Regions from separate parts of the Faecalibacillus intestinalis genome, predicted to be linked through region 3. Evidence: predicted binding sites of a transcription regulator. Region 3 holds the regulator's gene; each other region holds the start of a gene.
What was found. Region 3 encodes HrcA, which represses chaperone genes, less so after heat shock. Its sites were predicted from a motif close to TTTTAGCACTNNNNNNNNNNNAGTGCTAAAA; they were not measured.
Positions count from the first base shown of each region.

Region 1: a site for HrcA is predicted at 7,329-7,359, ahead of Fi14EGH31_RS10560 (DNA/RNA non-specific endonuclease). Genes of this name have one in related genera too.
Region 2: a site for HrcA is predicted at 1,990-2,020, ahead of htpG (molecular chaperone HtpG). Genes of this name have one in related genera too.

Region 1 is NZ_AP024085.1:1,949,263-1,959,844, forward strand. It holds gene pulA (type I pullulanase) at 1-414, opposite strand, end outside; gene Fi14EGH31_RS10530 (patatin-like phospholipase family protein) at 522-1,370, shown strand; gene Fi14EGH31_RS10535 (PHP domain-containing protein) at 1,372-2,268, opposite strand; gene Fi14EGH31_RS10540 (ROK family protein) at 2,261-3,235, opposite strand; gene Fi14EGH31_RS10545 (dicarboxylate/amino acid:cation symporter) at 3,320-4,591, opposite strand; gene rfbD (dTDP-4-dehydrorhamnose reductase) at 4,581-5,438, opposite strand; gene Fi14EGH31_RS10555 (dUTP diphosphatase) at 5,545-5,988, shown strand; gene Fi14EGH31_RS10560 (DNA/RNA non-specific endonuclease) at 6,016-7,200, opposite strand; gene Fi14EGH31_RS10565 (type II secretion system protein) at 7,426-8,097, shown strand; gene Fi14EGH31_RS10570 (MATE family efflux transporter) at 8,323-9,657, opposite strand; gene Fi14EGH31_RS10575 (SulP family inorganic anion transporter) at 9,790-10,582, opposite strand, start outside.
Region 2 is NZ_AP024085.1:1,193,476-1,204,057, forward strand. It holds gene Fi14EGH31_RS06430 (Rpn family recombination-promoting nuclease/putative transposase) at 1-61, shown strand, start outside; gene Fi14EGH31_RS06435 (nitroreductase family protein) at 420-929, shown strand; gene Fi14EGH31_RS06440 (LURP-one-related/scramblase family protein) at 1,486-1,959, shown strand; gene htpG (molecular chaperone HtpG) at 2,079-3,968, shown strand; gene Fi14EGH31_RS06450 (nitroreductase family protein) at 4,022-4,558, shown strand; gene Fi14EGH31_RS06455 (hypothetical protein) at 4,558-4,824, shown strand; gene Fi14EGH31_RS06460 (DUF2812 domain-containing protein) at 4,853-5,857, opposite strand; gene Fi14EGH31_RS06465 (Na/Pi cotransporter family protein) at 5,912-7,585, opposite strand; gene Fi14EGH31_RS06470 (Na/Pi cotransporter family protein) at 7,665-8,612, opposite strand; gene Fi14EGH31_RS06475 (ABC transporter ATP-binding protein) at 8,707-10,446, shown strand; gene Fi14EGH31_RS06480 (HAD-IIB family hydrolase) at 10,448-10,582, shown strand, end outside.
Region 3 is NZ_AP024085.1:876,518-887,099, reverse strand. It holds gene Fi14EGH31_RS04630 (family 20 glycosylhydrolase) at 874-4,671, opposite strand; gene dnaJ (molecular chaperone DnaJ) at 5,337-6,458, opposite strand; gene dnaK (molecular chaperone DnaK) at 6,520-8,337, opposite strand; gene grpE (nucleotide exchange factor GrpE) at 8,356-8,913, opposite strand; gene hrcA (heat-inducible transcriptional repressor HrcA) at 8,916-9,944, opposite strand; gene hemW (radical SAM family heme chaperone HemW) at 10,056-10,582, opposite strand, start outside.

The DNA of each region.
Region 1 (10,582 bases), 1.1 Mb from region 3:
TTGATAAGCTTCATTTCCTACTTTAACCATGACTTCTAAAGCCGTAGGAGCCCATACTTTGAAAGTTGTCTTTTCTTTTTGATAAAGAGGTCCTAATTTCCCATCATAATAAAATAATTCATCAAAATCATCCAATTCAGAAAGTCTTACATATTGTAAAATAGCACTTAAACCATAATTATCTACCATCTCATAATGATGCGTTAAATCAATATGAACATTTTTAAAATAATATTTAACACAAATATCATCTTCACATGTTTCAGCAACAGGAATTTCTACAAGTGTTTCTTTATTTAAATCTCTCAAATAAAATTTTGGAGAAATTCCCCTATAATATTTTTTTGAAAGTTTTACTTCTATTTTATTTAGCTCTATTAAATTGGCGAGCATACGTATTTTGCCTTTTTCCATTTTCTAATCACCTAATCGTATTATACGCAAAATATATATTTTATTCAAACATCTTCTTTTTTGCTTTGATGTTCAAATTTTATGATATAATACCCTCGGTGATATAAATGAAAGTTGGTTTAGTATTAGAAGGTGGCGCTATGCGTGGTTTATACACAGCGGGTGTCATCGATACATTTTTAAAAGAAAAGATTGATGTTGATACAATTATTGGTGTTTCAGCAGGAGCTTTATTTGGAATGAATTATAAATCAAAACAAATAGGACGTGTTTTGAGATATAATAAAGCTTACGCTGGAAATAAAGATTATATGGGTGTTTATTCTTTTTTAAAAACAGGAAATGTCATGAATGAAGAATTTTGTTTTGAAAAACTGATTGATGATTTAGATCCAATTGATTATCAAAGTTATCAAGAATCTCCTGTTGATTTTTATGCTGTTGTGACAAATTTGCAAACAGGAAAAGCAGAATATAAGTTGTTGGATACTTTAGATAATTATGATCAAGTTGAATATTTAAGAGCATCAGGTTCAATGCCTTTTGTATCTCATATCATTCAAGTCAATGGTCATGAATATTTAGATGGTGGCTGTAGTGATAGTATTCCTATTAAAAAAATGTTAGAGATGTGTGTTGATAAAATCATTGTCGTTTTAACAAGACCCTTAGATTATCGTAAAAAGCCATCCAATAAACATCTTAATAAACTCTTTTATCATCAATATCCTCATTTTGTAGAAACTTTAAATAATCGTTATTTAAATTATAATGCGTCTTTAGATTTGATTACAAAATTAGAAAAAGAAAAGAAGATTTTTGTTTTAAGACCTAGTCAACTCATCCCTATTGGACGACTTGAAAAAGACAAAGAAGTCATTCAACAAATGTATGACTTAGGTGTATGTGATTGTAATAACCAATTAGAAAACTTAAAAAAATACTTAAGAGGCTAAATTAGCCTCTTATTAATTGATATTTAATTAAAAGTTCTTTAATTTCATCTGGTGAAACACATCCATTTTCACCTAGATGAATTGCTGGTTTCGTTTTACCATGAAAATCACTTCCACAAGTAAATAATAAATCTAGCTCTTTAGCTTTTTGATAAAAATAATCATTGGTTTCAAGGTTATGATAGCTTGAAAAGCATTCAACTCCTTGAAGTCCTTTTTCTACCATTTCATCGAAAATGTCAAACTTTCCTTTTAAATTATTTCCCGGATGTGCTAATACAGCCACTCCCCCATGATCATTAATTAATTGAATTATTTTTTCTAATGAAGGAAAAATAACTTCTGTATAACAAGGTTTTCCTTGAACATAATAATCCCAATAGAAATTAACATAGGGATTATCACTACGACTTCCGCCACTTCGATAAGGTTTTAAAAGTTCATGATCTACATATCTTTCATCCTTTAACAAAGCTTCACCAAACATTTCTCCAGTATAAACCCCATTACTACTTAAGGCATCTAATTGTTCTTTTTTTAAATCAAAACCTAATTGATTGGTAAGTTCTAATTTTTTTAAACTACAGTTGAGTTCTTGTTTTAAAATATCTTCTCCCAATTGATTAAATGCTGGGTTTGTATAATCGATCCCATAGCCTAAAACATGTAAATTGATTTCTTTATAAGTACAATCAATTTCAATAGCAGGAATATATTTTATCTTTAATTCTTCTGCTTTCTTTTTAGCTTCATCAATGGCTTTGACCCAATTATGATCAGCAATTGCCATAATTTTCACCCCTGCTTCATGACACATTTCTACGAGTTGACCAGGTGTAAATTCTCCATCATCGCTGTATAAACTATGCATATGTAAATCAATATAACTTTTATTCATTATTCATCCCTCCTATCATTTGATTCTTTCCTATTTGAAAAAGTCCTTCTTTAATTAATTTATATAGTTGATTAATTTTAATTATTTGAGGTTGATGTTTTAAAGGAATCGTTGGTAAAGATATTTGTATGTCTTTTAAAACATCACTACAAATACCAATAGCTGCTGGATTTAAGACACAACATAAAGTAGCAATCTGTTTTTCTAATAATTCTTGGGGATCATCTTTTAATAAACGCTCTTGTTGTAAATGATCATAAAAAGGTAAACATCGAAGTTCTCCCGCAAAATGACTAAAACCATTGTAGAGTTTCCCTTGAATGATCATACCACAGCCTACATAATCAATCGCAGGTTGATAAATAAACGCACTATTTTGATAGTGTGGATATTGATGATAAAAACCAATGCTGGCACAATTGACATCATTTTCAATGATTATTCTTTGTTTAATTTCTTTTTTTAAAATTTCTAATATATTTTTATTTTGAAAATCTTCAAAATCACACAAATCAATCATTCCCTGATCACAAACCCCTGGCAGTGATAAACAAATGACAACGATTTCTTGATCTTTCTTTAATACCTCTTTTAACATCTTTAAAAACTCTTCAACTGTTCCTTTTAAAGAAGAATAATTTTTTTGATAAACAATTTGATCATATAAATCTATGATTTCAAAAATAAATTCATAATTCTTCTTATTCTTCTTTAAAACTATCTTTAACAGATGCTTATAATCCTTATATAACTGATATTCTTTAGACTTTCTACCACCCGTTGACTTAGAATCACTTACATATTCAATTTCATGATTTTTCAACATTTCTTGTAAAATATTAGTAGTTGTCGCCAATGAAAGACTTGTTTTATACGCTAAGTCATTTTTTGTCCAAATTTGTCCATCATAAAGGCATTCTCTTATTTTTATTTCGTTTTCTTGTTTTAAATCATTTACTTTTGACACTCTATCACCTAACTTTCATCAACTTTTGTCGAAAGTTATTATAGCACAAAAAGTATAAAAAAAGAATGACCTTTCGATCATTCCTTATTTTCTACCATAATAAATATCTCGATCAACTGCTTTATTCATTGAAGCAACAACTGTTGTACATACTGCATCTCCAGTAATATTAACAGCTGTTCTTGTCATATCTAAGATACGGTCAATTCCCATAATTAAAGCAATTCCTTCTACTGGTAAGCCAACGGAATTAAAGACCATGGTAAGTGTAATTAATCCAACACTTGGTACCCCTGCTGTTCCTATTGAAGCAAGCGTTGCTGTTCCAATAACTGTTGCATAATCCATCATAGATAGATGAATTCCAAAGGCTTGAGCTGTAAAGACAACCGCAACACCTTGCATAATGGATGTTCCATCCATATTGATTGTTGCTCCTAATGGAATTGTAAAGGATGAGATCTTTTTAGAGACACCCATTTTTTCAGCTAAAGTATCAATATTCATTGGAATTGTTGCATTGGATGTTGATGTTGAAAAAGCAAAAGCCATTACTGGGAAAAAGTTTTTAATAAAGATAATAGGATTTAATCCTGAAAAAATCTTTAACATTGACATATAAACCCCAAAACATTGAACTCCTAATGCAAGCAATACACAGAACATATATTTTAATAATGGGATGAAAACATCAAAGCCTATTTCTGCAAATGTTTTAGAAATCAAACAGAAAACACCTATTGGTGCTAACTTCATAACAACCATTGTCATTTCCATCATAATATCATTAAATTGACTAAAGAAGTTTTTAACAATATCTACACGATCTGACATATTTGCAAGAATAACACCTAAAATAAGCGCAAACAAGATAATTTGTAACATTGTTCCATTTGCAAGTGATTCAAAAATATTTGTTGGAATAATATTTAACAATGTTTCTGTCACACTTGTTGCTTGTGTTGACTCTGTTACTTTTGAGGTGATTTTAATTGCTGACATATCTAAACCAATACCTGGATTAATAACATTAGCGATACATAAAGCAACAACAACGGCAAGTGCTGTCGTACATAGATAAAAAAGCATTGTTTTAAGTCCTACAGCTCCTAATTTTTTAGTATCTCCTACTGCCATACTTCCACAAACAATTGAACAAAAGACAAGTGGTACAACTAACATACGCATTAAACGTATAAATCCTTGTCCTACAACATAAAATAAACCACTAACAATAAAATCATCAACGATTTTATTACTAGGAATACAATAATTAATAATAATTCCGGTAATTGCACCTGCAATAAGTGCTATAAAAATCAAAGTTGTTAAACCTAACTTCTTTTTATTTTTCATTATATAAACCCCTTTCTTTAAAATATTCTTTTAAAGATTCTTTCCATGAAGGAAAAGTATAAACTGGAGTCATTGACATAATAAAATTATCTAAGACACAATAAGCTGGTCTAACTTTAGAAAAATCAGATAAATGAGTAGGTACTGCCTTCATTTGAGCTTCTTTTCCTGTAAGTTTTAAAATCTCATGAGCGAATTCATATCGACTACATACCCCTGTATTTGTCGCATGATATGTTCCATATTCATTTGTATCAATTAAATGTAAAATAAAACGTGCAAGTTCTTTAGCACTTGTAGGTGATCCAAATTGATCAGAGGCAATTGCTAGAGTTTCACCTTTATTTACTTTTTCTAATAAATCATTAATAAAATTATTTCCCAAACCATAGACCCATGTACTTCTAATAATAAAATGCTTATAAGTAAATTCTTTAACATATTGTTCTCCAGCTAATTTAGATTTACCATAAGCTGTTTGTGGTCTTGTTTGATCAAACTCATTATAAGGTTGATCACTTTTCCCATCAAAAACATCATCTGTAGAAATATGAACCAATTTAGCTTCTAATTTTCTAGCAATAATAGATAAATTTCTAGCACCTAAAGCATTAACTTTATAAGCTTTAGAAATATCATTTTCACATTCCTCTATATTTGTAAGTCCTGCACAGTTAATAATAATATCTGGTCTATTCATTTCCCCAAAACGTAAGACCTCATCTGTGTCTGTAATATCCAAATCGTCTATGTCAGTATCAAGAACTTTGAATTCAAGTTTATCAATAATTTCATTGATTGCTTGTCCAATTTGTCCTTTAGCACCGCATATCCAAATTTTTCGCATAATTTCATCCTCCTTTAAATCTTGAATATTATATCTAGAGGATTATTTGATGTCAAATTCAAACCTAGTTCATATTTCGTGATATAATAGTATTGAGGTGATTTTTATGAATGATTTATCTAAAATGTATCAAGTTTACGTAAATAAAGAATTACAAGTAAACAAAAATGAAATTTTAAATGTCGCTCGACTTAAGCAAAAAACATTATCTTTCTTACATGATTTAGGAGAAGTTTGTCAGGATTCAAGATGTTTTATCTTTTGGGAAAAAGAAGAAGCTATTCATCACGATGAACTATTAGAACATTATTTAGATGGTTTAAAAATGTTAATGTCTATTGGTTATGAATTAAGAATTGATACTATTAAAAATCATACTGAAATTCCTAATCGTTTATCTTTAGAAGACTTATTTTTAAAAATTTATCAATCAATGATGAATGTTTCATCAACTTATTCTAGTCAAGATTACCAAAATACAATTGATGACTATTTCTCTTTAGGATTTCAATTAGGTATTGATTTAGATGAAATTATTGATCATATTTAATTTGTGAGATGGAAACATCTCACTTTTTTATTTTTGACAGATACCACAAGGAGTATATCCTTGTTGTTGTAATTTTTTTGAAGTTGAAGTAACTACTTCTTTATTTTGTTCGCTCATTTTTGAAACACTTGAACAATTTGGATCATGATATTTTTTATTTTTTATATTAATAACATACTTTTTACTTTTATTACTTGACTTATTATGATAACCAAATGGATCTTTTGCTTCTTTGATGCCATAAGTTGGTTCTCCTTCTTTGGCTTTTCTTGAAGTTCCATTTTGATAATCAATAGTAACACCCGGTTGTACATTATAAATATAAACACAGAAACGAATCGTTTCATCTTCAATAGAAGCTGCTTGTAAGATCAAACCTCTTGCTACTAATTCATCTTCTTTATATACAGGAATAGCTTCATATAAAACATGATGATTCGTATTTTTAATATAATCTCTAACCTCTTCTTCAAAAGGCAACATACCTGTAACATTAAAATAACGTGTTCCCGTCATTAAATTTCTTTCTTCAGCATTTAAACCACTTAAAGCAAAACCAATTTGATGACAACGATTATATAAATATTTTGTAGAAATCAAATCATCATATCTTTGTGTTTTCCATCCGGACGGTTTAACCATTCCAATAGATTCCCTTTTATTTGTTGGAAGTGTTTCGGGACCTAAACAAGCTTGATCTTTTTGAGTACGTCCATATTCATCTAAATCATTTAATTGAATATATGTTTTTGTAGTATATTCATTTTCTTTAAAAGTAGGAGTATTGTTATTGATTTCAATATATGGTTGTCCACTATATTCTTCTATTTGATTTAAAATATCTTGAACATTATTTTCATCAAAAGAAACCTGATCTGTTTCTATTTGTAATTGGTTTTCTATATTTGTAATTTGATAATGTAAGGTTTCTTTAGAGTCTACATAAAACGATTTTTGAGTTTCTTCACCATCTTGTACAACTTTTAACTCATGATTTCCTTTAGTTAACTTTAACTCATAAGTTCCTGCACCTTGACTTTTTAAAGTATCAATTTGATCTTGATCAACATAAACATCTACATCCTGGCTACTTGTTTGTTCTAAAGAAAGTATTACACTTTGCTTAGAAGATGCTTTTTCTACTTGTTGATTACATCCTGTTAAAGTAAATGTCATCAATAATGAAAGTAATAATAAATAGAGTTTTTTCATCATAGTTCCTCCTTGGAGTACAAGTATATCATAAATTTATATTTTTTCTTTTCTATTTTTTTAAATAGAAACCTATTTCAAGGTTTTATAGGATAATAATATAAAAATAGAATCATATACAAAAAGTATTATGGCAATCTACTTTAATCATTGCTAAATAAGGATTAACGTATTAAAATATTAATAGAGATATTACCTCATTTAAATAGAAAATTGGGAGAAAAAATGATAGATACTAAAAAAATTAAAAACAAACATGGTTTTACACTTGTTGAAATAATAGTTGTTCTTGTCATTCTTGCAATTTTAGCTGCTGTGGCTATTCCATCCGTTTTAGGATATGTTGTAGATGAAGCAAAAAAAGCAGGTATTATACAAGAAGCACATGGTATTTATGAAGCAGCGCAAATTGCTGCTACAAAATGCTATGCAACAGATGAAGATGAATTTAAAAAACAATCAATTTTTAAATATAACTACACATTACCTGCAGATTTTCCTTATAAAAAAACAACAACAAATCCAGTTGGAAGAGTGTCTGATTCTTTAATGAGTTATGGACAAAAAGAGCCTGACAAGTATCTTAGTGATAGCTATTCTGGCGCATCATATATCGATAAAGAAATTGTAAAAAATGTATTACATTTTTTACAAAGTGAAAATAAAAATTCAGCTATTTATAAATACAAAGTACAAACTGACTGCCTCAACGGTCAATCCCTTAACGATTATAAGCCTAGTAAATTCAATGGATTTGCTATTAATATATTCTATAACCAACAAGGTAAGGTAGAAGCTATAAATTTTGCGAGAGATAATTATATGGTTACTATTTATAATGGAAAATTAAATTGTGTTAAAGGTGGTAAATCAATAAAATCAATAGAAAAGAAATAATATAAAAAATAATTTTTTTGTTATAATTTCTAACTAAAAATAGGATATTGATATCTTACCAATGATATTTATTTCCTACTAATTAATTTTTCAACGATAACGTTTGAGGAATTATTGTAATTAGAAACAATTGCTTCTTATAGTAAAATAATTTTAATATATTTTTATTTTACAAAAGAAAAGGCTGTATGAAATTAATTATTTAATTTCGTAACAGCCTCTTTTTTATATGGTTTTAAATTTTTTACGATATAAGATATAAGCTACAATACTTGCAATTGCTTCAGCAATAACAAATGATAACCAAATACCTTCAATCCCCATGATATTTAATAAAATGTATGCTAATGGTACTGTAATCAATAATTGTCTAAGTAAAGAAACTATTAAAGAATATTTTCCTAAACCTAGAGCTTCAAAAACACCTGACATTAAAACTCCAAAAGATGAAACAATAAAACTTAAAGATAAAATTCTAAGCCCTGTTTCTCCTATTTCTAACATGCCACTACTTGCATTAAATAAAGAAAGTAAAACATTTGGAACTATAAAGAATAATAATGTTCCTGCTCCTAAAATAGCAGCAATGACCAAACCAGATACTTTTAAAATTTGATGCATTCTTTCTTTTAACTTAGCTCCATAATTATAACTCATTAAAGGTCTCATTCCTTGTACAATTCCTGATGTTGGCATATAAATAAATGTTTGTAACTTATAATAAACCCCGAAGAAAGCAACTGCACTTTGTGAAATAGATGAAAGTATACCATTTAATAAAGAAACAAGAACAGATGGTAAGCACATCATCACACTTGAAGGAATAGCTATACTATAAAGTTGAGAAATAACATGAAAATCTACTCTGAATTTCTTAAATGAAATATGAAGATGTGTATTGTATTTTTTAAATAAGACAAATGCTAAAGAAGCTGCTGAAAATTGACCAATTACTGTCGCAATAGCTGCTCCAGCAACACCAAAAGCAGGTAATCCAAAATAGCCAAAAATCAAGATTGGATCTAAAATAATATTAATAACAGCTCCAAAGATTTGCATGATCATGGGCATCATCATGTTTCCAGTTGCTTGAAACATCTTTTCAATAGCTAGATGAATAAATTGGCCAATAACTAATGAGACAACAATCATTCCATATTGCATTCCATAGTTAATTACATTTTGATTTGTTGTAAACATATTTAAAAATGGTCGAATAAAAAATAAACCAATAATTAAAAATAATAAAGAATGTGCAAGTGACATCACAATTCCTTGAGTTGCATAATAAGATGCCTTATTATCATCTTTAGCTCCTAAATGTCTTGCAATAAAGGCATTCATCGCAATCCCTATTCCACAAGAAATAGCTAATGATAAATTTTGTAAAGGGAAAATCAATGATACTGCTGTTAAAGCTTCTTCTCCAAGTTGAGAAACAAAGATACTATCTATAATATTGTATAATGATTGAATCAACATTGAAATCATTGGCGGAATCGCCATTGACATTAATAAAGGAAATACAGGCTTGTATTCCATTGGGTTTCTATTTTCCATATAAGTCTCCTTTCCATAAAAAAAGCTATAGATGTCTATTTATGATCAGAAATAGAGAAATCTATAGCTTACCTAAGCAATATTCAATTTGCATGTCTATATTAATAAATATCTTTATCTTTGTCAATTGTTTTAAGCAGAAATTAATTCTTGATCCAAAGCCTCTAAAGCCATAATAGCATCCCAACAGAAACTTTCTTTACCAACATATTCATCAAAATGATTACGTTTAAATTGAATCATCACTTCTTCTTGAACACCACTGAATTTAATGATACAGTTTTGTACTTTTAAACGATCAACGATATCAAAGAATTCATGAATCCCTGAATCATCAATAGAAGGAACACCTCTCATTGAAAAAACAATAGCTTCTAATGAATCATCTAATTCATCTAAAACATGTATCATTTGTTCTTGTGTTCCAAAGAAAATAGGACCACTTAAATACATAATTCTTGTTTTTTGATGATGATGTTTTAAATCTTTTCCTACACGATCTTTATCAATATCACGTACTTCTATATGTAAATGAGAATTATTTAAAACAAATAAAATAATTGAAACCATGACTCCAATACCAATCGCAACAGTTAAATCAAAAACAACAGTCGCACACATTGTAATTAAATATTGTGAAATATTTGTTTTAACTTTATTATGAAATAATGTTTTTATTTCTTGCCAATCATTCATACGCCAAGCAGTAACCATTAAAACACCCGCTAGTGCAGATAATGGAATACGCGACATTAAAGATCCAAGTAAAAACATTGAAATTAAAATAACAACTGAATGAAAAACACTGACTAATCTTGTTTTTCCACCTGCTTTAATAGCTACAGATGTTCTAGCAATTGCAGCTGTAGCAGGAACGCCACCAAATAATGGAATCAACATATTTCCAATACCCTGTGCCATTAAT
Region 2 (10,582 bases), 320 kb from region 3:
ATTAACACGTAATATATTTAATATTACAAATGAAGAAGATGTTTTAAAAATCATTAATTAATAAGTTAATATATAAGTAAAAAAGCAAATCAAATAAAATGATTTGTTTAGACTGTTGAAAAAAATAAAAAATCAACAGTTTTTTCTTTTGTTAAGTTGAAATATATACTATTATATATATGTCGTGGATGACTTCGTTCCAATTACTTAAAATTTGAAGCTCCACGGCTTTTTATATAGAAATTAAACCAATAAAAAGTAAGAACATGATAAGAGGAGAGTTTGAAAGTAAGAAAAATTTTTAAAGTTATTTAGTAAACTTTTTTCTATAGAGAACATCAAGTATTTGATAATTTTTCTTTACCAAATGTACTCAAATATTTAATATATTTATTAGAAAATAAAAAAGGAGATATATTATGGAATTTAAAGATGTTATTCAAAACAGATATTCATGTAAAGATTTTTCTACACAACAAATAGAAAAAGAAAAATTAATGGAAATATTGGAAGCAGGAAGAGTTGCTCCAACGGCTAAAAACTTGCAAGAACAAAAAATCTATGTTGTTCAATCAAAAGAATATTTAGATAAAATAGATGCATGTACACCTTGTCGTTATCATGCACCTACTGTTTTAGTTGTAGCTTATGATAAAAACAATGTTTTTGATTATCCAGGTAATGAAAGAAATTCAGGAATTGAAGATGCTACCATTGTAGCCACTCATTTAATGTTGGCTGCTTATAATGCAGGAATTGATAGTTGTTGGATCAATTTCTTTGATCCTCAAGAAATGAAAAAAGCTTTAGATTTACCTGAAAATGAAGAAGTTGTTATGATGTTGAATTTAGGATATGGAAATCAAAAAGAACCACTTCCTAATCATCATTTAAAAAAAGAATTGGCTGAAACAGTTAAATACTTATAATTTTTATAACAAAATAAGCTTTGCTTGTTTTGTTGTTTTTTTGCTACAATATGGATAAGAGGTGAGTTCTATGAAGTTGTTATTTAGACAACAACCATCTTTTATTTTCCACTTTATGTAACAAATCAAAATAATGAATTGTTCTATATTATAAAAAGAAAAATGGCAATTATGTATCAACTTTATATATATGATGCTCATGAAAATATTGTTGCTAAGATTGAAGAAAATCCTAGATCAGCTGTTTTTTTATTTATAAAAATGAGGAATATATTAGTGCTGTAGAAAAAGAGTTTTCTTATTTTATTCCTTATTTTTTAGTGGATTATCGAAAATGGAATGTTGGTGGAGAATATGTTGAATATAATTATGAAGTAAAAGATGAAAATGATTATCTTATTGGAAGAATTGAAAAAAGATTATGAAATATTTTAGATACATATGATATTTCAGTTGATTTAAAGGAAGATATTTTAAATTTCGTCATTTTAACAACTGTAATAGATATTGAAAAAGCAAGAAGAAATAGACATTATTAAAAATTGGAGGGAATCTTATGAAACTATTATTTAAACAGCGTATTTTTTCATGGCTAGACAGTTATGATATATATGATGAAAAGGGGGAAACTGTCTATACAGTGAAAGGACAACTCAGTTTTGGACATAAACTTTTTATTTATAATAAGTATGGTGAACATCTTGGTACGATCAAAGAAGAAATATTAACGTTTTTACCACGTTTTGCTTTATATGAAAATGATGAATATATTGGTAAAATTACCAAAGAGTTTACTTTCTTTAAACCTAAATTTATTTTAGATTATAAAGATTGGCAAATAGAAGGAAATTTTTGGGAATGGGATTATCAGATCGTGGATTATTCAGGAAATATTATTGGTTTAATTAATAAAGAAATCTTTCATATGAGTGATACATATTCTTTAACAATAGAACATGACGAAGATGCTTTTTATGTTTTAATGATTGTTCTTGCGATAGATGCTCAAAAATGTAGTCGAAATAAATGATTGTAAGTCAATCATTTTATTTTCTTAAAAAATTAGCACTCTGTGCTTGACTATGCTAAAACAAAGTAATATACTATCTTTAGCATTTAAACGACAGGAGTGCTAAAGGAGGATATATTATGGCAGAAAAAAAACAATTTAAAGCAGAATCGAAAAGATTATTAGACTTAATGATTAATTCTATATATACACATAAGGAAATCTTTTTAAGAGAATTGATTTCTAATGCAAGTGATGCAACAGATAAACTTTATTATAAAGCGTTAACAGAAAATATTTCTGAAATCAATAAAAGTGATCTTACAATTGATTTAGCTTTTGATAAAGAAAATAGAACATTGACTGTTACTGATCATGGTATTGGAATGAATAAAGAAGAACTAGAAGAACATTTAGGTACGATTGCTAATAGCGGTTCTTTCAAATTTAAAAATGAAACTGAAAGTGATGATATTGATATCATTGGGCAATTTGGAGTTGGTTTCTATTCAGCATTTATGGTAGCTAAAAAAGTTGAAGTTTCATCAAGAGCTTATGGTAGTGATCAAGGATATACTTGGGTATCTGAAGCAAGTGATGGTTATGAAATCTTTGAAACAGATAACTTACCAACAGGAACAACAATTAAACTTTATTTAAAAGATAATACAGAAGAAGAAAATTATGATGATTATTTAGATCAATACCATATTGAATCTCTTGTTAAAAAATATTCTGATTATGTACATTATCCAATTAAAATGGATGTGACAACATCTAAGAAAAAAGAAGATAGTGATGAATATGAAGATGTCGTTGAAAATAAAACATTAAATTCAATGGTTCCTTTATGGAAAAGAAATAAAAAAGATATTAAAGATGAAGAATATAATGAATTCTATAAAGATAAATTCAATGATTTCTCTGATCCAATGAAAGTTATTCATACATCAGTAGAAGGAAATGTTTCTTATGATGCATTGTTATTTATTCCAAGTCAACCACCGATGAATTTCTATTCAAATGATTATGAAAAAGGTTTACAACTTTATAGTCGAGGTGTCTTTATCATGGATAAAGCAAGTGATTTAATTCCAGAACACTTTAGATTTGTTAAAGGGTTAGTTGATTCACAAGATTTATCATTAAATATTTCAAGAGAAATGTTACAACATGACCGTCAATTAAAAGTCATCGCTGATCGTATTGAAAAGAAAATCCAAAGTGAACTTACAAATATGTTGAAAAAAGATCGTGAAACATATGAAAAATTCTTTAAAAACTTTGGGTTACAATTAAAATTTGGTATTTATCAAAGCTATGGAATGTTAAAAGATAAATTACAAGATTTACTTTTATTCTACTCTGGTAAAGAAGAAAAAATGATTACTTTAAAAGAATATGTTGAAAACATGAAAGAAGGACAAACAGAAATCTACTTTGCAAGTGGTGAAACAAAAGAAAAGATTTCTCATTTACCTCAAGTAGAAGCTGTTAGAGATCGTGACTATGATGTTTTATACATGATGGATAATGTTGATGAATTTATGATTCAAATGATGAGAGATTATGATTCTAAAGCTTTCAAAAACGTTGCTCAAGGTGATTTAAACTTAGATAGTGAAGAAGAAAAGAAAGAATTAGAAAAGATCAATGAAGATAATAAATCATTATTAGAATCATTAAAAGAAGCTTTAAAAGATAAAGTAGTGGATGTTAAAGTATCAAATAGATTAAAATCTCATCCAGTATGTTTAGTATCTGATCAAGGTGTATCTTTTGAAATGGAAAAAGTATTAAATGCAATGCCTGATGGTCAAGATGTTAAAGCAGGTAGAATTCTTGAAATCAATCCAAATCATGATATTTTCAAGGCAATTCAAAATGTTTATCAAAATAATGCAGATAAGATCAATGATTATGCTTCATTGTTATTCGATCAAGCATTATTGATTGAAGGATTATCTATTGAAGATCCAGTGGCTTTTTCAAATAAGATTTGTGAGCTTATGATTGAATTAAATAAGTAAGGCTATCATTCGATAGTCTTTTCTTTTATAATAAAAGTAGGAGAGTGAAAATTATGGAGTTACAAAATGTTTTACAACAAAGAAGAAGTATTCGTAAATATAAACAACAACCTGTGGAAAAAGAAAAAATTGAAGAAATGATTCAAGCAGCTATCTATTCAGAAAGTTGGAAAAATAGTCAAACACCACGATATCATGTTATTCAATCAAAAGAAATGTTGGAACAATTTAAGAAAAAATGTTTACCTGAATTTAATCAAAAAAATATAGCTGATGCACCTGTTTTAATTGTGACAACATTTGTTAAAGATCGTGCAGGTTTTCAAAGAAACGGAAGTCCTGACAACGAATTACAAAATGGTTGGGGTGTTTATGATTGTGGATTAGCTAATCAAAACTTAATTCTTAAAGCAACTGAACTTGGTTTAGGAACACTTGTTATGGGAATCAGGGATGAAAGAGCGATCCGTGATCTTTTAGAAATACCTGTACAAGAAACAATTGTTTCTGTCATAGGTGTGGGTTATCCAGATATTGAACCAAGTATGCCAAAAAGAAAAACAATAGAAGAAGTGAGTACGTTTTATTAATGAAGAAATTACTGTATAAAATTTGCAAACCACATCATAAATATAAAATCAATTTGGTTGATGTTTTATTGCTTATTGAACCGGTGGTGATGAATACGTCTTATTTTATGGTTGGAAGAATCTTTTTGCTTATAGCGTTAGTTCTTAACTATTTGGCACACTATCTTTATCATGATGATTATAGCGAATTTGAAAGACGTGTCCTTATTTCAACAATGATTATTATTGCTTTACTTCTTATCTATCTTATTATTACAGGTAAATAAAAAATCCACTTTGGGGTGGATTTTTTGTTTATTTATAAAACTCAATAATATTTTGATAATCATTTTTTAAACTGAAATTTGCAGAAACAAAATAGAAATGATTTTCTTTTTTATACAGTAAAGTATCATACGATGTATCAAGTTTAAAGAGATAAGTGTTTTTATCAATTTTAATAACAGGAACATCATCATACGTTTTTAAATAACGTTTAAAGAAAGTGTTTGTTTTGTCAGTTGATTTAAAACAATAATCTTTACTATACATGAGATCACCTTGGTTGTTTTCTTCAAAATAAGAAGTAGATTCAACAATAAAACTTTTAGTATATTTGTAGTTTGGATATTTTTTTAAATTTGTTTCTTTATCAAATGTTTGCAATGTTAAAATATTTTGATTTAAAGGAATATCTTTTCTATCAGTAATATCTAAAATACATCCAAGTATAGCAACTACACAAGTAACTATAGTCATAGCGTAGAAGATATGTTTAATAATCTTTCCAAAGCTTTTTTGACAGGCTAAAACAATTTTATAAAGGCAACGAATAAGAATTGTCGCAAAGAGAAGAAGAGGTAAGTAATGAATTAAAATACTTCCATTTGTAAGAAATTCTTGAATTTGATTTTTTTGTAAAACAAGCTGTGCGACAAAAAAAGAAAAGAAAATCCATAAAACAAAATAAGTGGTTACAGAGATTTTACGAGTACTTAAGTATTCATCAATTGCTTTTTGTCTTTCTTTAGGTAAAGCACGTTTATTATCTGTTGTAAAAATAATAAATTTTCCTATTTTACCATAATAATCAAACATTTGTTTTTCATATTCATTAATAAAATCATGTAATGCTTTTCTTTTAGGAGTTGCCGGTTTTTTGATTAGTAAATCTACATGGAAGTAGTAGTGTTTCTCATTTTTTTCAAAACGGCTGATTTTACCTAAAGAAGTAGGATTGTAACCTTGTTTAGATAACTCATTTAAAGTATTTTCTAATTGTTTATATTCAGTTATATCATAATCTAATAATTTATACATATGTGACTCCTTTGACTGTTACATCATAACAAAAATAGTCATGGAAATCCATGACTATTGATTAAATGCAGAATCAACTTCATAATCTGGTTTGAAGTTTTCTTCTTCTAACATATAAGATTCAGCAATGTTTTGGCAATGATCACCAATACGCTCTAAGTTAGATAAGATATCAACGTATGTAGAATTGACAATAACTGATTTTTCAGTTTTATTAGTAACACGTTGAATATGTCTTTGTTTTGCTTTTTTATTATAATAATCTAAATTACTTTCATGATCATCAACATAAATAATATCATCTAAATCATGTTTATCAAAAGCAACCATTGCATGATTCAACATTTCAATATCCATATTGATCATGGCGATAATGTCATCTTTAGCTTCTGATGAAAAATCATCTTTTTCATCATAAACAGCTTCAAAGAATTGAGTTAAGTTAATACATAAATCACCGACACGTTCTAGATCTTTAATTGATTTCATATCAGCAAAATATTCTTTTGAATCATGATCGTTTAATTGTTCGTGTGAAATAAGTAATAAGTATTCTGAAATCTTTTTATCTAATAAGTTGATTGCATTTTCTAATTCTTCAACTGTTTCTTTTGCAGTAGAACTTTTAGAAATAAAGTATTCTTTAACATTTTCACAAGCTTCAACAGTAATAGCACCCATTTCTAAAATCTTGTTTTTAGCGATAGCTAAAGCATGAGAAGGGAACAATTGAACCACATGAGGATCTAATTCTGATAAATCCATTTGTAATTCTTTTGAATGATTTGGAATGATTTTTTTAATAATAACAACAATCTTATTAATAAATGGAAAGAACAAGATGGTTGTTACTATGTTAAAGATACCATGAGCTACTGCAAGTTGTAATTCAGGAGACATGGTACTTACTGAATTAATATATTGAATCAACATTGTAAATGGTGATAAAACAATCATAAATAAAACAGAACCAATGACGTTAAATAAAACGTGGAAGAACGCTGCTCTTTTAGCGGGAATAGATCCACCAATAGAGGCAAGAACCGCTGTAATCGTTGTTCCAATATTTGATCCAAATAAAAATGGTAAAGCAATATTTAAACCAATAGCGCCGGCACCATACATTTGTTGAACAATGGCAATCGTTGCAGCTGATGATTGAATCGCACATGTAAGAATTGTTCCACCAAGTAAACCAAGCCAAGGACTTTTCATTAAGAATTCTGTAATTTGTGTAAATTCTGGAACTTCAGAAATCATTGATAAATTGTTACCCATTAAATCTAATCCATAGAATAAACAACCAAATCCAAAAATAATTTGTGATAAGTATTTTGACTTTTTATTTTTAGAAAACATAGAAACAAACGCACCAATAATAATGAAATAAACCGCATATTTAGAAATCTTTAAACCAACTAAAACAGAAGTAATAACTGTTCCAATATTGGCCCCCATGATAATTCCTACTGCTTGATTTAAATTCATTAAACCAGAACGAATCAATCCAATTGTAAGGGCTGTTGTTCCTGAACTTGATTGAATTAAACACGTAACTAAAGCCCCAATTAAAATTCCTTTTACAGGACTTGAGGTGTATTTATCAATAATGTCCTTTAATTTATCTCCGGCATAACTTTTTAAACCATCACCCATATAATCGATACCAAATAAAAATAAGCCAAGCCCTGCCAGAATTAAAGGCCAGTTGATATCTGCTAATGTCATAAAATCACACTCCTATACGTCTCATTTTAAAGGAATGTTAAATTTGTGTAAAGATTATGTTAAGTTTCTTTACAAAACCTTAACAATTCTTTTTGAAACAACTTTCAATCAATGTAATTATAGGCTTATAAAAAGGAAAAATAAGGAGTGTAGTAACAATATTGAAGAAGCCATGAATAAAAGCGAGTTGCAGACGAGGAGAAATAGGAATATAAAAGCGAAATGTTAAAAAAAGATGATAAAAAGGAGTCAGGAAAAACATAAAAAAAGTAGTTCCAATTACATTGAAGAGAAAATGAAAGAGGGCGGCTTTTTTGGCAGATGAATTGGTTTTAAGGGCAGAAAGAAAAGCGGTAATGGTTGTACCGATATTACAACCAAAGATATAAGGAATAGAAACATAAAGGGAAATGGCTTTTAAATGATACATTTGTTGGACAATAGCAATCATGGCACTTGATGATTGAATAAGAGCAGTTGTGATGGTTCCACCAAACATGGCTAGAATTGGATGATTTGTAAAAAGTGTTACTAATTTCATAAATTCAGGAAGTTTAGTAATAGCTTCAAGATGCATTGACATAAGTTCTAATCCATAAAATAAACAACCAAGCCCAAAAAGAATTTGTGCAAGGCCTTTTATTTTAGGATGATTAGAAAATAATAAACAAAAAGCACCAATAATCAAAAAGAAAGAAGCATATTGAAAAAGATCAAAACCTACAATAATCGCTGTTATGGTTGTGCCAATATTGGCTCCCATAATAATGCCAATACTTTGCGAAAAGGTCAAGAGGTTTGCATTGATTAAACTCACTGTTAAAGCAGTTGTGGCAGAACTTGATTGAATGATACAAGTTATAAAACAACCAATTAGAATAGCCTTAAAAGTAGAAGAAGTACATTTAGCAAGAAGATTTTTTAAACGGGTTGGTGAAAGTTCTTGTAAAGAAAGAGAAAGATAGTCGATACCAAATAAAAAAAGTGCCAGACCGATTAGAATAGAAGTCCAAGAAACTTGGTTCATGAAAAAGCCTCCTTTTTCATATTTTAAAAATAATCATTTTTAACTAGAAAAAATAATCATTCTTTGTAAAAATATATGAAGGAGGTGTTTTAATATGAAAGGAAGATGGAAGAAATTTTTATCTTATTATACAAACTATAAGGTTTTGTTTTTTAAAGATATGTTTTGTGCGATGGTTTCAGCAGCTATCACACTTGTTTATCCCATGCTAACACGCTATATTACAGGAACGATTTTAAATCAACCAAAAATTGATTATTCTAAAATTTATTTATTAGGACTTTTTATGCTTTGTTTGATCGTTGTTGAATATTTTTGTAATTATTTTATAGGTTATCTAGGACATGTCATGGGTGTCTATATGGAACGAGATTTACGTAATGAGTTATTTAGTCATTATCAAAAATTATCTTTTCGCTTTTATGATGAACAAAACACAGGACAATTGATGTCACGTCTAACGAATGATTTATTTTCTTTAACTGAACTTTATCATCATGGACCAGAAGATATTGTCATTTCAATTATTAAGTTTATAGGGGCCTTTATTTTACTTTCCTATATTAATGTTAAGCTGACTTTAATTTTATTTGCAATCTTACCATTTATGTTTTTATTTGCTTGGTATTATAATAAAAAGATGAAAACAGCTTTTAAAAGAAATAAAGAGAGAATTGGTGATATCAATGAACGCATTGAAGACAATTTATCAGGAATTCGTGTTGTTAAAAGTTTTGCGAATGAAGATCAAGAGTTAGAACGTTTTGATAAACAAAATGGACATTATGTAAGTGCTAAGAAAAATAGTTATTATTATATGGGAAGATACAATGCAGGACTTACTTCTTTTACAAGTTTAATTACAGTATCGGTTATCTTTTTTGGAACCTTATTTATTTCTTATGGAAGTATTAATGTTGCAGATTTAATTGCCTTTTTACTTTATGTCACGAACTTAATAGATCCTGTAAAAAAACTTTTAAACTTTACTGAACAATTTCAAGAAGGTGTTACTGGTTTTGAACGTTTTATGGAAATATTAGAAATTGAACCAGATATTCAAGATACAAAAAATGCAGTTGTATTACAACATGTTGAAGGGAATGTCATGTTTGATCATGTTTCATTTCGCTATAATGAACAAACACCTTATGTGTTAAATAATATTAACTTGGATGTAAAACCAGGAGAGTATATTGCTTTTGTTGGTTCATCAGGAGTTGGTAAAACAACGATTTGTTCTTTGATTCCTCGTTTTTACGAAGCAACGAAAGGAAATGTCTTGATTGATGGAATCAATGTCAAAGAAATCAAACAACAATCTTTAAGAGAAAATATTGGGATTGTTCAACAAGATGTTTACTTATTTACAGGAACCATCATGGATAATATTCGTTATGGAAATTTAGAAGCGAGTGATGAAGAAGTCATTGAAGCCGCTAAAAAAGCGAATGCTCATGATTTTATTATGGAATTAGAAGAAGGTTACGATACGGATTGTGGACAACGTGGAGTCAAACTTTCAGGTGGACAAAAACAACGTATCTCGATTGCACGTGTTTTCTTAAAGAATCCACCAATTCTTATTTTTGATGAAGCAACAAGTGCATTAGATAATGAAAGTGAAAGTATTGTACAAGAATCTTTAGAAAAATTATCTCAAGATCGTACAACTTTTGTTATTGCGCATCGTTTATCAACGATTAAAAATGCCAAACATATTTGTGTTTTAACGGAAAATGGCATCGAAGAACAAGGAAACCATGAAGAATTGATGAAATTAAATGGAAATTATGCAAGATTATATAATATGCAATTTAAAGGAGAAAAGTAACATGGAAAGAAAATATATTTTTTTTGATATTGATGGAACACTTTTAGATGATAATCCAGGAGGAAAGATTTTAGAAAGCACATATCGTACGTTAGATAAGTTAAAAGAAAATGGGCATTTTGTTGCTATTGCGACA
Region 3 (10,582 bases):
AGAATCATATCATGATATAAATATATATTCAATAATATTTAACATATTATCCCGCTTTTTGTGATTTTTTTAACAATTAATAAAAAACATAACAAACTACTACAATTACAAAAATTTTTTTATCCATTAATAAACGCTTAAAAACTGTATTCATCCCAAAAATCCAGTTATCAATACAACTATAAAAGCCAAAAAAGTGAGATGAAACTGAACTCACCCCACTATATTTACGGTTTTATTTTATGTCATGATATTTGAAACTACTTTTCAAAATCTTGTGGTTTTAATAATTAAAATAAAAGCAGACATTTTCTGTTATATGAGGTTTGCTCTTTTTCGTAATAATAACTAACGCTAATGGATTAGCTGTTTACAATTTTTAAGTTATGTGCTATTAAAGAATTAGATATAGTTATTTTTAATTTCTCTCTTTTCATTAAATTTTTTCCTTATTTATCTTGTCATAGTTATTTTTCTATTCTTAAGCTTATTAAATGTATTTTTAAATCAATTACTTGCTTTAATTAAAGAATATTATTATTAGTTGTTAGCTATTCTTTTAATACACTAATTTTTGAGTAGGTTTACCGTTTATTGTGTTACCAATGTTAAAATCAAATTAGTAAAAAATATCTGGACTATAGCAAGACACCAATAATAGAGCATATAAAAACATGAGGTCTCCTCCATAGAAAAAACCTCATGTTATCTAATTAGCTTCGTTTTAAAAATATCATGTTATTTCATAAAGCCATAAATCCGATGTCTTTTATCTTTAACTCCAAATTGACTATAAAAGTCTATAACACATTTTATTAAATCATAAATCACTATATAGCCATACATTTATATGTGTTATATAGCTTTTATTATTTAATCTTCTTTATTTCTTCTTTGAAGTGCAATATAACCCCCAGCTGTTGCCATAAGTAAAATATATGGTACAACTGACATATCATCACCAGTTTTTATATGAGAGTTATTTTTTGTTGATGATGTTTTATTGTCATCTTCTTTTTTAATACTTGTTTGTATTTGATCATTTGGTTTTTGATTTGGTTGATCATTATTTCCAGTTTGAGAAACTGTTTTTAAATTCTTAATGGCATCTTGTAGAGATGCTAAAGCTTGATCAACTTCATCTTGAGTTGTATTTTCATTTTGTAAAACATCTTTTGCATGATCTAATGCTTCTTTAAATGCTTTCCATGAATCTACCGTATAATCTTTTTCAACAAAATCATTAGTTGTTTCAATAACATTTGATAATTCTTTTTTATCTACTATTACAGGAGCATCAATTAATCCTTTAATAGCCTTATCTAAATCATCATAAGCCTTATTAACTTGTTCTTGAGTAACTTTATCATCAGCCACTACCTTATTAGCTTCATCTAGTGCATCTTTTAATACTTTCCATGATTCAGGAGTATAATCTTTTTCAACTAATTCTTTAGTTGTTTCCATAATTTTTAATAACTCTGTTTTATCCGCTGCTATAGGAGCATCAATTAATCCTTTAATAGCCTTATCTAAATCATCATAAGCCTTATCAACTTGTTCTTGTGTGGCAGTTTTATTTTCTAAAACTTTTAATGCCTTATTATAAGAAGTTTTTAAATCATTCCATGAATCTACTGTATAATCAGCTTCGTTTAATTTTTGTACTTCTTCTATTAATCTTGATAAATCAGTAGTATCAGCTGCATTTTTTAATGCATCGATAGCATTTCTTAAATTTGTTTCTACAGTTGTAGTATCAGTAGTACCTTTAACATATTCCTTTTGACCAGCGATTAAAGCATCAACCATATTAGACACTAAAACGGAAGACTTACCGCTTATATCTAATTCTTCAGCTTCATTAATCATATCTCTTAAAGTGTTATCTTCTTGTGGTTGTTCATAAGCAAATTTTACTTCAGAAACTTGATACCAATAACCTGGTTTAGCTACAGTTAAACGGACTCTGACATATTTTACTGCTGTTTTTTCAAATGTTGCTGTGTAATCTAAATCATTTTCCGTAATTGATCCAACTTTAGTCCATTTTTCACCATCTAATGAAACTTCAATATCTGCACCTTTTAAAGCATCAGGACCTACATTAGAAGGTTGAATAACTTGAACACTTGTCATGTTGACAGCTGTAGGAAAAGTAAATTTAAATTCTTTATCCGCTGCTTGTTCTTGTCCAAACCAGCACTTAGTATTCAAATCATTATCTAACATTTTTTCATAACTATATTCTTTAGTTGGATACCATTGATTCTTTTCGTAATAGTTATCTGTTGCAGTAATTGATGGCGTATTTCCATCAGGTTTTACTAAGTTTGATTTAGCAGTTTTAATTGCTTCATAAGCTCCTTTAGCAGTCTCAGCATTTAAAGTATCGCTAGATAATAATGCTTTACCAGCATCTACAGCTTGTTTATATGCTTCATATCCACCAACATAATCATCTTGTTTTAGTGGATATGTACTTTGTACATATAATGAATAATATTCTATTTTAACTGCTTTTGCTTTAGCTTCGATAAGTTCATCATATACTTCATCAACTTCTGCTTGTGTTGCATCAGTTTTATCATTAATAGCTTTAGCAGCTATTAATGCTGTTTTATATTCACTAAATGTTTCATTGATATAATCTTTTTCTTTTAATGCATTTGTTACTTCATTATTTAAAGCTGCTTTATCTGTATATAATTCATAAGTAAATACATAAACAGCACCTTCTTTAGTATAAGTACCAGTAATTGGTTTATTATCAATTACACGATATCCATAAATAGGATCTGCACTAAATTCAAATTTTTCACCAACTGTTCCATATTTAGTTACTTCATGTTTTAATTCTTGATTGTTTTCATCTACGAAACGAATAGTAATTTTACCTAAATCACCCGCTGTTAAGAATTCCCCAACATCTGGTAATGTAGATCCTTTTTCAAATCCAGCAACATTACCTAATTTAGTATAATTTTCTTGGAAACTATCAAAATCAGTAATTGAATTACTACTTGTATTCCATGATTTAGAAGCTAATGCACGTAACTCATCAGCAATATCTTCAGTAATTACATCTTCACTACATAAATTTGGATTATCACACCAAATTGCCAATGAAGCACCCTTGATAAAATCAGAACCATCATTTACAGCTGGATTTCCTTGGAACTTTCCAGGTGACCATTCATTATAGATTTTACGATCTGCATTTAAGTTATCAAATGAATGTTGTTCTCTGCCATCTGTAGGTTTACTATTACGTAATACATAATAGAAAAAGCTTGCATTGATATTGTAAATTGTATCATGGCCTTTATTAATGAATGTTTGTAAATTTGCAATACTTGAATTCCATGACATTTGTGACCAGAAATCAATTCCAATATAGTCATGCATTTTTATTTTTTGTGCACCTTCATAAGAATTTTCACCATAATAAACACCATCATTCCAAATTCTTGGTGTAAATCCACGATTATGTACATATTCTGCTAAATCATTGATATATCCAGTAATTACATCTTTCCAAATATATCCTTGACCATATTTTTTAACTGCATATGAATTTAATACACTCTTATATTCTGTAGTAAATGGTGCACGGTCAAACTCCATATACTCATCGCCACCAATATGGAAATCAGTACATCCTTCAAATAGATCCATATATTCATCATATAAACTACGAATATATGCAATAGCTTCAGGATTAGTAACATCTAAACCAGATTTATAATGATTTCCACTAGTATTAACTTGCCCATATTCTGGATGAGCTTTTAAAATTTGATCAACATGACCTGGACTATCAAATGATGGAATAACATTAATACCATATTTTTTAGCTTCTGCTAATATTTCTCTCACTTCTGTCTTTGTTAAATATTGATCAGAAACGATAGATGGATCTGTTTCACATTCAATTCTAAATCCCATATTTTCAGAAAAATGAATTTGAAGAGCATTCATTTTCATATATGACATTTCTCTAATTTGACGAATAAACCAATCTTTAGAAATATATTTTCTAGCACAATCGACATGTACTCTGCGTTCTGCAACATTTGGATAATCTACGATTTCACCGTAAACTAATCCATCGTTAGTAATAATCAAATTTTGGATTGTTCTTAATCCGTGCATAATAGCATTTTCACTAGCACCAGTTAAACGAACTCCATTTTCTCCAATAGTGATTTTATATGCTTCTTTACTATTAGAGCTACTAGTAATTGAACTTGTTTGATCAATATCAATCAAAATATCTCCATAACTCACATCTTTTTCTTGAGCATAAACCATTGCTAGCGGAGATGAAATAATTTCTTTTTCAACAAATTCTGAATTTACTAATTTTACCACTTCTTGTAATCTTGCATTTTCGATATTAGTTTGATTTGCTAAAACAGCTAATCGACTATCGTTAGTCATTTTCCAAACTTTATGGCTACTATCTGCTTTGTAAGATTGAAGAATAGGATTTGTTAATGCTTGTAATTGTTGATCTGTAAGGTTTGAAATACTGTCGCTAGATGTTGTTGCAACATTGCCTTTAGCTAAAACTGCCTGAAAACCGACTGCTTGACAAATAATAGCAACTACCAAAAGTGCCGGTAAAACTACTTTAAGAAACTTATTCTTCGATACTTTTCCTTTCATTTTCTACTCACTTTAAATTAATAAATTAATACATATACTAGTTTTTATTAATGATGTAAATTAGGTATATAAAACCAAAAACCTTATCTAAAACTTTAATTTATGCTAATTATTATCAATTGTTTTATCAATAATAGAATATTAGTAAATTATTATAATAGAATAGTAATTCTGCTATATTTGTGAATGCCTATTTAAGCGAGTCATAAAACTATAAATAATACCCCTTAACATCAACATTAATCATTCACTAGTGTTTTATGCGTTATTTAAATACTAATTTAACCCCTTTCTTGATTTTTGTTTTCCCTTTTAAAATACAAATATTTAAAGTTAGCGCTTACATCCCTCCTTAAAAAATGTATTGGGTTTAAATAAAATGACCGTATTTTTTTATAAAAACCTAACATCATATTCACTTCTATAAGAATCATATCATGATATAAATATATATTCAATAATATTTAACATATTATCCCGCTTTTTGTGATTTTTTTAACAATTAATAAAAAACATAACAAACTACTACAATTACAAAAAATTTTTTATCCATTAATAAACGCTTAAAAACTGTATTTATCCCAAAAATCCAGTTATCAATACAACTATAAAAGCCAAAAAAGTGAGATGAAACTGAACTCACCCCACTATATTTACTCGCTATTCTATCTTTTAAATCCTTTCTTAAATGATTCAAAGATAGATTCTTTTTTACTTAATTTTTGTAATTGTTCATACAATGATTTTTCTTTACTAGAAAGTTTTGTAGGAATTTTAACTTCAACCTTAACCATTTGATCTCCGTATCCGTTTCCTCTTAAATCTTTGACCCCTTTACCTTTTAATCTTAAAGTTGTTCCAGATTGTGTTCCTGCAGGAATTTTAACTTTCACGTCACCTTGTACTGTTGGTACATCTACCTCACATCCTAAAGTTGCATCAACTGAACTAATAGGAATTGTAACATAAATATTACGTCCTTCACGAATAAAGTGTGTATTGTTTCTTACACGGATTTCTACAAATAAGTCACCATTAGATCCACCATTAGATCCTCTTCCACCTTTACCAGCAACGCGTAATTGTTGACCATCATTGATACCAGCTGGAATATCTAATTGAACAGTAACTGTTTTAGTAATATATCCTTTACCATGACAGTCAGGACATTTAACTTTAATTTCTTTACCAGTACCATTACAATGTGGACATGTTGTTTGTGTTACAAATGTACCAAATGGAGATTGTTGTTGTTTAGAAACAGTTCCTGTACCATTACAATGCGAACATGTTTGTACATCGTTTGGTGTTTTTGCACCACTACCATGACAATGTGGACATTCTGCATCATAAGTTACTTTAATATCTTTTTTAACACCATTGATTGCATCCATGAAATCAATTTCTAGACGCATTAAATGATCATCACCACGACGTGGTCCATTTTGTCTTTGACGACGACTTCCCCCGCCACCAAAGAATGATCCAAAAATATCTCCTAAATCGACATCTTCAAAACCAAATCTACCAAAGCCACCGGCTCCAGCACCACCTGCACCTTGTTCAAAGGCTGCATGTCCATAACGATCATAAGCCGCTCTTTTATTATCATCAGATAAAACTTCGTAAGCTTCTTGAACTTCTTTAAATTTTTCTTCTGCATCAGGTTCTTTACAGATATCGGGATGATATTGTTTTGCTTTTTTACGGTATGCACGTTTTATTTCATCAGCGTTTGCTGTTTTTGAAATCCCTAAGACTTCATAAAAATCTCTTTTACTTGCCATAAAATCATCCTTTCTATAATACTTTTAAAAAACCAAGGAAGAACCTTGGTTTTTTAAGTGATTAGTTCTTTTCTTCGAAATCAGCATCAACAACATTATCATCATTGTTATTTGATGTTGTTTGTCCAGCACCACCATTAGGGTTTGCTTGTTGTTGTTGATAAGCATATGATGCCATTTGTTGAGCCATTTGTTCTAATTCTGACATTTTAGCTTCAAGAGTAGCCATATCATTGTTATCTAAAGCAGTTTTTAATTCAGTTTTTAATTGTTCTGCTTGTTGTTTTTGATTAGCATCAATCTTATCACCTTGTTCAGCTAAAGCTTTATCAATTTCATTGATCATTTGTTCAGCTTTATTTCTTGTTTCGATATCTTTACGTTTCTTTTCATCTTCAGCTTTATTAGCTTCAGCTTCTTTTACCATACGATCGATTTCTTCATCAGATAATCCTGTAGAGTTTTGAATAACGATTGATTGTTCTTTTTGAGTTTTTAAATCTTTAGCTTTAACATTTACGATACCGTTAACGTCAATTGAGAAAGTAACTTCGATTTGAGGTACTCCTCTTGGAGCTGGTTCGATACCATCTAATTTGAATAAACCTAATTGTTTATTATCTCTAGCCATTGATCTTTCACCTTGTAATACGTTGATATCAACAGCTGGTTGATTATCAGCAGCAGTAGAGAATACTTGTGATTTAGTAGTTGGAATTGTTGTATTTCTTTCAATCAATACTGTCATAACTCCACCCATTGTTTCGATACCTAATGAAAGTGGTGTAACATCTAATAATAAGACATCTTTAACGTCACCAGCGATAACTCCACCTTGGATAGCAGCACCCATAGATACAACTTCATCTGGGTTTACTGATTTGTTAGGTTCTTTTCCAAGTAAACGTTTAACAGATTCTTGAACAGCAGGGATACGAGTAGATCCACCAACTAATAATACTTGATCAATTTCACTTGGTTGCATTCCAGCATCACTTAATGCTTGTCTAACTGGTCCTTCAGTAGCTACAACTAAGTCTCTTGTAATTTCATCAAATTTAGCTCTTGTTAATGATAATTCTAAGTGTAATGGTCCAGCAGCACCAGCTGAGATGAATGGTAATGAAATTTGAGTTTGCATTACACCAGATAAGTCTTTTTTAGCTTTTTCTGCAGCTTCTTTAATACGTTGCATTGCCATTTTATCGTTAGATAAATCAATACCATTTTCTTTCTTGAATTCATCTACGATGTAGTCCATGATTTTCTTATCGAAATCATCCCCACCTAATTTATTGTTACCAGCAGTAGCTAATACTTCAAATGTACCATCAGCTAAGTCTAAGATAGATACGTCGAAAGTACCACCACCTAAGTCATAAACTAATACTTTTTGTTCTTGGTCTAATTTATCAAGACCGAATGCTAATGCTGCAGCAGTTGGTTCGTTGATGATACGTTCAACATCTAAACCAGCGATTTTACCAGCATCTTTTGTTGCTTGTCTTTGAGCATCATTAAAATATGCAGGTACAGTGATAACTGCTTTTGTTACTGTTTCACCTAAATAAGCTTCAGCAGTTGCTTTTAAGTTTTGTAAGATCATTGCTGAAATTTCTTGTGGTGTATAAGATTTACCATTTACGTTTTCTTTATGATCAGTACCCATATAACGTTTAACTGACATTACTGTATCAGGGTTTGTTACTGCTTGTCTTTTTGCAGCTTCCCCAACAATAATTTCACCATTTTTGAAAGATACAACTGAAGGTGTTGTACGATTTCCTTCTGGGTTTGCAATTACTTTTACTTCATTGTTTTCTAACACACTTACACATGAGTTTGTAGTTCCTAAGTCAATACCAATAATTTTTGCCATAATATAAATCCTCCTATTTTATTCACTTACTTTTACTAAAGATGCACGAATAACGCGATCTTTTAACATATAACCTTTTTGTAACTCTTCAACAACCATACCAGGTTTAAAGTTTTCATCACTTACAGTCATTACTGCTTGATGGAAGTTAGGATCAAATTCTTTACCTTCAGCTTCAATCACTTTAACTCCTTGGTTTTCTAATAATGTCATGATTTGTTTATAAATCATTTCATATCCTTTTAAGAAGTTTGCCACTTCTTCACTTGGATTTTCAATTGCTAATGATCTTTCAAAGTTATCAACGATTGGTAACATTTGTTCAATAAAACCTTGCATCATGAACTTTAAGTTATTTGCATGTTCATTTTGCATACGTCTTTTAATGTTTTCCATATCCGCAAACACTTTATAATAATCATTTTTCCATTTATCAACTTCACCTTGAAGAATTTTAATTTGATCTTCTTGATCAACTTTTTCCTCTTCAACAACTTCAGCCTCAGCTTCTTTGTTTTCTTCAACTTCTTCAGTTACTTCTTTTTCAACTTTAGTTTCCTCAGCCAATTTGTTCACCTCTATTTCTCATCTTGTTTATCTTCTAAACAAGCCTTTTCAATATTTTCAGATATATACTCTACTAATGCCACTACTTTTTCATAAGGCATTCTTGTTGGACCAATTACCGAAATAGAACCTTTTGATGTTTCCCCTGTTTTAAATGAAGCAGAGATTACTGAAACATCATTCATTTTTCCTAGAGGTGTTTCATTTCCAATATTGATTTGAATACCATCCTCACTCGATAACGGTAGAGTTTTCCACACTTTTGAATTTTCAAAAGCACTTACAAGTCTTCTTAATTTATCCACATCATTAAATTCTGGTTGATAGAGAATATTTTCTTTTCCAGAAAAATAAACACTATTTGAAGCAAATTTAACGAATGCTTCCAAAAACGCATTAAATAATTCTTCATGTTGCTTCACTTGCGTTGTAAGAATTGGTCGAACATCTCGTTCTAAACGAAATGCCACTTCACTGATAGGTGTTCCTATCAATAATTCATTCATCACATTAACACAACTTAATAAATCTTCCATTTCTACATCACTTGAAAATTGGAAAACTTTATTTTCAACATGACCTTGACTTGTAATGATAATTGCTGTTACACGTCCATCATCCAAAGGAACAACAGAGATGCGTTGCAACATATCATCTAAAGCATTTCCTAATGCAACACTTGTAAGATGAGTTAATTCACTCAACATGTTACAACTTTCATGCACCATCTCATTTAAATTTCGACGATGCTTATTAATAATTGTAGCAACTTGATTTTTTGTTCCTTCATCCAAATCAACTTTTCCTAAGTTATGAACATAGAAACGATATCCTTCTTTAGAAGGTACTCTTCCTGAAGAAATATGTGTTTTTTCTAGATAGCCATAATTTTCTAGAAAGTTCATTTCATTACGAATCGTTGCACTTGAATACGGTAGTTGATATTTTACCATCAATGCCTTGGATCCAACCGGTTCAGCATTTTCGATAAATTCTTCAACTATACATTTGAATATCAGCATTTGTCTTGCTGTTAACATCAAGTTCACCACCTTTAGCACTCCTATTTCTCTTGTGCTAAATACATTATACATTTTATTTTAGCACTGTCAACAACTTGGTGCTAAAAAAATAAAAAAATAGCATTCCTGCTATTTCATAAAATCAATTAATATATCATTTAAAACATATTGCCCTTCTTGCGTTGCTTTTAAATAATCATTTTCAATCATCAATCTACCCTTTTCTATATTTCTAGTAACCGCTTCTTTATATAGAACACAAGCATCTTCTTGATATCTTTCTTTAAATTTTTTTAAATCTAAACCTTCTTTTAAACGAAGTGACATCATTATTTGATTAAACATCGTTTCTTCTTTTGTTTCATCAATTGTTGTTGTTTTAAAATCACCATTTAAATATTTAGTAAGTGATCGACTATGTTCTATAATTTGTCCATCAATTTTACTACATGCACCTAATCCTATTCCATAATAATTATCATAATACCAATAAGTTAAATTATGCTTTGATTGATAACCTTGTTTAGCATAATTAGAAATTTCATATTTTTCAAAACCTATTTTTTCTAATTCTTGATCAATGAATAATGTTAATTGATATTCGCTTTCTTCATCTAAAGGTTGATAATTTTTATATTTTAAAATCGTTCCTTCTT